Regions from separate parts of the Kytococcus sp. Marseille-QA3725 genome, predicted to be linked through region 1. Evidence: predicted binding sites of a transcription regulator. Region 1 holds the regulator's gene; the other holds the start of a gene.
The links. Region 1 encodes LexA, which represses DNA repair genes until DNA is damaged. Its sites were predicted from a motif close to TCGAACANNTGTTCGA; they were not measured.
Positions count from the first base shown of each region.

Region 2: a site for LexA is predicted at 1,910-1,925, ahead of ACY8FT_RS09680 (HNH endonuclease signature motif containing protein). Genes of this name have one in related genera too.

Region 1 covers NZ_JBUCLA010000001.1:430,694-434,091, reverse strand. Annotated here, with positions in the region: gene ACY8FT_RS02020 (hypothetical protein) at 120-539, shown strand; gene ACY8FT_RS02015 (LysM peptidoglycan-binding domain-containing protein) at 662-991, opposite strand; gene lexA (transcriptional repressor LexA) at 1,395-2,096, shown strand; gene ACY8FT_RS02005 (Sir2 family NAD-dependent protein deacetylase) at 2,241-3,185, opposite strand; gene ACY8FT_RS02000 (patatin-like phospholipase family protein) at 3,178-3,398, opposite strand, start outside.
Region 2 covers NZ_JBUCLA010000002.1:326,173-329,570, forward strand. Annotated here, with positions in the region: gene ACY8FT_RS09660 (arsenate-mycothiol transferase ArsC) at 1-23, shown strand, start outside; gene ACY8FT_RS09665 (hypothetical protein) at 62-553, shown strand; gene ACY8FT_RS09670 (NAD(P)-binding domain-containing protein) at 630-1,715, shown strand; gene ACY8FT_RS09675 (hypothetical protein) at 1,712-1,849, shown strand; gene ACY8FT_RS09680 (HNH endonuclease signature motif containing protein) at 2,022-3,398, shown strand, end outside.

The DNA of each region.
Region 1 (3,398 bases):
ATGACCAGCGTTCCTCCACGTCCCCGATACCAGCCCCTGCCTCCGCAGCACAGGCCCTCCCGGAGGGTCCTCGGCGCCGGCTCCCCGATGTGTGGTGGAGTGACGCCATGCACCTCCCCATGCCCGCACCGAACGAGACCGACCGGCTGCACGAGCTCAGTCGTGACTCCGCGGACCACGACGCCATCACCGATCTCTGGAAGGCCGGCTTCGCGCTCCCGCGCTGGTGGTTCCTCCCCGCAGGGCCCGAGGGTGCTGTCGCTCCCGTCGCCGCCGAGATCGAGGGCACGATGATGCTCCTCGGCTTCACCAGCAGCGAGCGGGCCCGTCACTTCGCGGTGGAGCAGGGCATGTCCGACCCGGAGGAGCCCGCCGACCTGCTGGCCAAGCAGCCGGCGGACATCGTCCGCGGCGCGGACGACTTCATCGCCTCCGGCGTGGAGGGCATCGTCATGGACGTGCACATCTCCGGCTGGTTCGCCCCCTTCGAGGGCCTGAGCCCGATGTGGCGTCGCGTCACCGGCACCACCCTCGACTGACGGCCCTCGAGCAACACCCTTCGCCCCCTCCCCTCGACTCCCCCTCGGCCGGCGCCCCTCGACCTCCCTGTCGGGCTCCGGCCTCGCCCGACGCCCCGGGCCGCTCACGGCCCAGGCCTCCCTCAGGGCTCCGGGACGACCAGCTCCTGACCGGCTTGCACCTCGGAGGTCCCGAGCCCGTTGGCCTCCTGCAGCATCAGCACGCCCTGCTCGACCGGCACCTCGGGGAGGTGCTCGACGGCCACGTGCCCCAAGGTCTGCCCGTCCCCGACCACGACGTGCTGCGCGCCGGAGGCGTCCGGCCCGGCCCCGACCGACTGCCACGCCACGAGCAGCACCAGCGCAACCGCCAGCACCAGGCCCAGCACCTGACGGGCCGCACGTCCGCGAGCCGTCAGCCGCATGCGCGGAGCCGGTCGCTGCGCCTGCCGCCGGAAGGGCGCAGCGTGCACGCCCGCACGCTGCCCCACGACGCCTCGACCGAGACGAGGTGCCTCACAGGTGATCGCGCTCATGTCCACTCCTTCCCCTCCGGACGCCTGTCCGTCGGATGTCTGTACTATGTGTAGCACAGGTGGTCGACGCCCTCCAAGACACGCCCGAACGGATGTCCGCTCGCGCGGGGCCGGGGCGTCGTACCCTGTGACCGCACGGCTGTCGGCCGAGCGCGTGATCGACTCCTCCTTCGCGGGGGGGGAACGCGGGTCCGTCCGACAACACCTGAAGTCAATCGGTGACCACCGACAACATCGGGAGATCGTTGGGAGGACGGCGATCTGCTGAGCACGGCGGCGGTCAGCGACATCGCCCGAGGCACGCCAGACGACCGCCGCGACGACCCAGCGAAGGGGGACCATGACCAACCGGAGGAACGAGCCGGGCCTGCGCCGCAACGAGCCGCTGACCGACCGGCAGACCAGGGTGCTGGAGGTCATCCGACACTCGATCGACGAGCGGGGCTACCCGCCGAGCATGCGCGAGATCGCCGAGCAGGTGGAGCTCGCCTCCGCGAGCTCCGTGCAGCACCAGCTCAACGCGCTGCAGCGCAAGGGCTACATCCGCCGCGACCCCAACCGCCCCCGCGCCCTGGAGATCCTGGACGCCCAGTGGCCGGGTGACCGCGGGTACCGCAAGCTGCCGGAGGACACCTGGGACCCCTCCGAGGCCGCCGACGCCCAGCCGCCGGCCAGCTACGTGCCCGTGGTGGGGCAGATCGCCGCCGGTGGACCGATCCTGGCCGAGGAGCGCGTGGAGGACGTCTTCCCGCTCCCCAAGCAGATCGTCGGTGACGGCGAGCTCTTCCTGCTGCGCGTCAAGGGGGACTCGATGGTCGACGCGGCCATCTGCGACGGCGACTGGGTCGTGGTGCGCCGCCAGCAGGCCGCCATCAACGGCGACATCGTGGCCGCGCTCATCGACGACGAGGCGACGGTGAAGACCTACAAGAAGGTCAAGAACCAGATCTGGCTGCAGCCGCACAACCCCATGTTCGACCCGATCGACGGTAACGACGCCACCATCCTGGGCAAGGTCACCGCGGTCCTGCGCCGCGTCTGATCGCGTCCGGACCGCTCGGGCCCGGGCCGCGCCCGGCCCGAGCGGGGTGCGACAGGTCTCCGGGGACCCGTCGGGGTCCGGCAGGTCCGAGGGGCTCCGGTACGGGTGGGATCGGAGCACGTCCCCGAGCCCTCCCACACGGGGTCACCCCGCCTCGACGGCCACCCCGAGCCGATCGGCGACGGCCAGCAGCGTCTCGTCCACCATCGCGTCCACGGTCAGCGTCGCCTCCCGGTGGGCTCGGTGCCATCCCCGGGTCACCACGGCGACCGGCCCACCGGCGCGGTGCACGTGCCGGGCGAAGCGGTAGCCGCTCATCACCTTGAGGCTCGAGCCGAGCACCAGCAGCCCGTCGGCGCCGTCCACCATCGCATAGGCCCGGTCCACGCGCTCCCGCGGGACGTTCTCCCCGAAGTACACGACGTCCGGCTTGAGCTCGTCGGCCCCGCACACGAGGCAGTCGACCGTGCGGAACGAGGCGACCACCTCCTCGTCCAGGGCCACGTCGCCGTCCGGACGGACCTGCCCGCCCCGCAGCGCGACGTCGCGGTGGTGCGGGTTCAGCTCACCCAGCCGCGCCTGCAGCGACGACCGCTCCTCGACCGCCCCGCACACCAGGCAGACGATGCGCGACAGCGTCCCGTGCAGATCCAGCACGTCCGGCGACCCGGCCCGTTGGTGCAGCCCGTCCACGTTCTGCGTGATCACCCCGGTGATGCCCGCGACCTCACCACCCGCCGCGCCCTCGGCCTGGAGCGCCGCGAGCGCCCGGTGCCCCGCGTTCGGCTGGGCACCGGTGAAGCGCTCCCACCCCACGAAGGCACGCGCCCAGTAGCGCCGCCGGGCCTCGGGACCGGCACGGAAGTCGCCGATCGTCATCGGTTGCACACGCCGCACCCCGTCCGGCCCCCGGTAGTCCGGGATGCCCGAGGCGGTCGACATGCCCGCCCCCGTCACCACCGCCAGCCGCTGCCCGGCCAGCAGCTCGGCCAGGGCCTCCACCTCCTGCGGGGCGGCCCGGACCACGGGCGGCAGGGTCACCGGGCTGTCCACCTCCGGCATCGCGGCGCCCGAGGACCCCTCAGCCACGGCGACGCCCAGCCGTCCTGCGACCCAGCTGCCGTCGTCCGGCGCGTGCCCAACGGCGGGGTGCCCGTCGCCCGACGAGCGACATCCGCCCCGACCCCCGCAGCGCCCGCAGCGCGACCTCGGGGTCGGCCACCTCCGGGTACGGGTAGCGGGCGGGTGCGTCGCGCATGATCAGCTGCGGCGCGTACCGGCGGATGGCCGAGTCCGCCACGC
Region 2 (3,398 bases), on a different contig from region 1:
CACTGGCCGACGAGCTGGGCTGAGGCGCCCCTTGATGGACCCCTCGCGCGAGACTGACGCCATGAGCACCACACCGTCCCGCCCTGCATCCGACGAAGCGCCCATCAGCCTGTCACTGGCGCTCATGGGGCACCTGCTGACGGGCGCCGTGAAGTGGCCCGAGATCGCGGCGCTCCTGGTGGCGCTGCACGCATGGGTGGTCGAGTCGTCGCTGAGCGTGCAGGACCAGATCCTGGCGGCAGCCATCGGCGTCGTCCTCACCGAGGTGGTGATGACGCTCGTGCAGCGGCCCTTCGTGCTGAAACACCGGCGCCCGGACCCCGGCAGCGTCCTCATGACCGTGCTGCTCCTGGTGGCCCCGATCCCCTGCTGGTGGGGCGTGCTGTCCCTGTCCGACGCCACCCCGGGGTGGGTCGCAGCCGGGGTCGTGGCGGCGACAGCGGTGTTCACCCTGTACACGGTGCTGGTCGAACGCCCCTGGCAGCAGGGCGACGACCGGGCCGAGGTCGCGCGCAAGTGGCAGGCGACCAAGGACATGACGCGGGATATGTGAGGGCGCGCCGGTTCGCGGAGGGGCAGACCCCGTCCGTGGGCAACCGGTCGACCCCACGAGGCAGGAGACTGACCCCATGGAGACCACCCCCACCACGGACACGGACGTCGTCGTCATCGGCGGCGGTCAGGCCGGACTGGCGACGAGCTACTGGCTGCGGCGCGCCGGCATCGAGCACGTGGTGCTGGACGACGCCGAGCAGCCCGGTGGCGCCTGGGCGCGGATGTGGCCGAGCCTGCGGGCGTTCTCACCCGCGCAGCACTCCTCCCTGCCGGGGTGGATGATGCCGCAGCCCCCGGGCGGTGGGTTCCCGCCGCGCGAGCACGTGGCCGGGTACCTGACGGACTACGAGGAGCGCTACGAGGTGCCCGTCGAGCGACCGGTGCGAGTGGAGGCCGTGCGGCGGGACGGGGGCCGCCTGCGGGTGGAGGGGCGACGGGCGGGTGCTGCTCCCGGCGGCGGGGAGGTACCCCGAACCCCCGAGGCGGCGGCCTGGTCCGCCCGCGCGGTGGTGAGCGCGACGGGCACCTGGTCGCGGCCGTTCTGGCCGAGCGTGCCGGGCATGCGGGACTTCGGTGGGGTGCAGCTGCACTCGGCGCAGTACCGGCGGCCGGCCGACCTTCCGGACGGACGGGTGCTCGTGGTCGGCGGCGGCAACACAGGGGCCCAGCTCGCGGCCGAGCTGCTGGAGACGCACGAGGTCGTGTGGGCCACCCAGCGCCCGCCGCGCCTCATGCCGCCGGAGGTCGACGGCCGGGTCCTGTTCGACGTGGCGACCGCCCGGCGGGCCGCGCTGGATGCCGGGCGCGAGGACGACGGCGGCGTGGCGGCGCTCGGCGACATCGTGCAGGTGCCCGGGGTCCGCGAGGCCGTGGCCGCGGGGCACTTGGCCGCGGTGCCGATGGTGGAGCGGCTCACCGCATCGGGCGCAGTGTGGGGTGCGGATGCCGCAGGGGGCACCGGGCGGCCGGGGCCGGAACGGACCCGGACGCCAGGAGTGAGGCCGGTTCCACGTGGAACGATCCGCCCGTCGCACCCGGTGAGGAGCTCGAGTTCGCGACGGTGCTGTGGTGCACCGGGTACCGGCCGGCCCTGGCGCACCTGCGTCCGCTCGGACTGCGTGACGCGGACAGGCACCTGCCGATCGCCGAGAGCTCGATGACGCGAGCGGACCAGGAACCGCGGCTGCACCTCATGGGGTACGGGGACTGGACCGGCCCCGCCTCGGCGACGCTCATCGGTGTGGGGCGGCCGGCGCGGGCGGCGGCGCGGGAGATCGCGGAGCTGCTGGGCTGAGGAGGGGTGACCCAAGGGTTGTCCACAGGGTGGGGACAACGCTCCTTCGATGGCATCAAGTAGTCTATATGTTCTATTTATTGCTTGCACAGTTCCCGTCTGTGTAGTACTGTTGTCTCATAGCTCGACAAGGGGGTCGGGCCATGAGGACGCCATCGAGGGGGTGGTGGGCGTGGCGGTACAGGTGGGGTTCGACGCGGGGGCGGAGTGTGCCCCGTGGGTCGAGCTGATCTCGGCGTTCACCGCGGTGCGCGAGGCCACCGACCGCCTCATGCACGCCATGGCCGACGCCGGGAACGTGCCGGACCTGCCCGTCGGGACCCGCGAGCTGGAGTGGCTGACGCAGGAGGCAGCGCAGGTGGCCACCCGGGGCCAGCGCGTCCGCATGCGCTCGTACGACCTCCTCGCGAAGGCCCGTGAGAGCGGTCGCGCGTCCCACGACGACGACGCCCAGTTCGCCGCACGCAAGAACGGCGTGGACTCGCGACACACCCACCGGGATGCCGAACTGGCTCGGGCGCTGGGCAACGAACGTCCGGCGACGCCCGGGCGCGGGACGCCCGGAACGCACAGGGAACCGGGAGTGCTCGGTGCCGGGGTGCACGAGGAACCGCGCCCGGGGGTCAGCGGCGCCGAGGGGCCGCTCGCAGCGGCTGATGACACGCCACCCCAGACGGGGGAGCCGCGCCCCCTGGCCAGGGCGATGGACGAGGGGCTGGTGACCCAGGACCACGCCATGGTGATCCTGCAGGAGCTCGAGGCCGTGCCGGAGTCGACGCCGGCCGGGACCCGCTGGCGAGCCGAGGAGCAGCTCGTCGAGAAGGCGCGGCGGATGACGCCCCGTCGCCTCCGAGCAGCCGCGCGACGGGTCCTGTCCGAACTCGGCGTCCCCGAACCCGTGGTGGACGCCCACCAGGACGACCGGGTGCGGTCACAGGAGGAGCGGGCGTGGGACGCAGCATCGTTCTGGATGCGCGACAACGGTGACGGCACCGTGTTCGGCCAGTTCACCCTGCCGGTCCTGCAGGGCCGGATGCTTGGCAAGGCCCTGTCCGCCATGACCAGCCCTCGCCGGTTGGCTCGCAAGCAGCAGGGCGGCACCGCAGTCCCCGGGACCAGCTGGCACGACCGCCAGGTCGACTGGACCCACGAGAAGGGTCGGGCGCTGGCCGAGCTCATCGACCACCTGCCGACCGACCACCTGGGGAGCAGCGCCAACGCGATGGTCCTCGTGACCACCAGCCTGGAGTCCCTGCGGGGCGAGACGGACCGCGCGGGGGTGACCGACTCGGGTGACGAGGTCTCGGCCGGAGAGGTCCGACGCCTCGCAGCCCAGGCGGGGATCATCCCGGTGGTGCTGGGCGGACGGTCCCAGGTGCTGGACCTGGGCCGCAGGAGCCGGTTCTTCACGGAGAACCAGCGCCGCGCACTGTCGGTCTCCTACTCGGAGTGCGCCGAGGAGCACTGCGATCGGCCCTTCGCCTGGTGCGAGATCCACCACGCCAGCCCCTGGTCGCCGGCACGCGGACCCGGCGGAGAACCCCTCTCG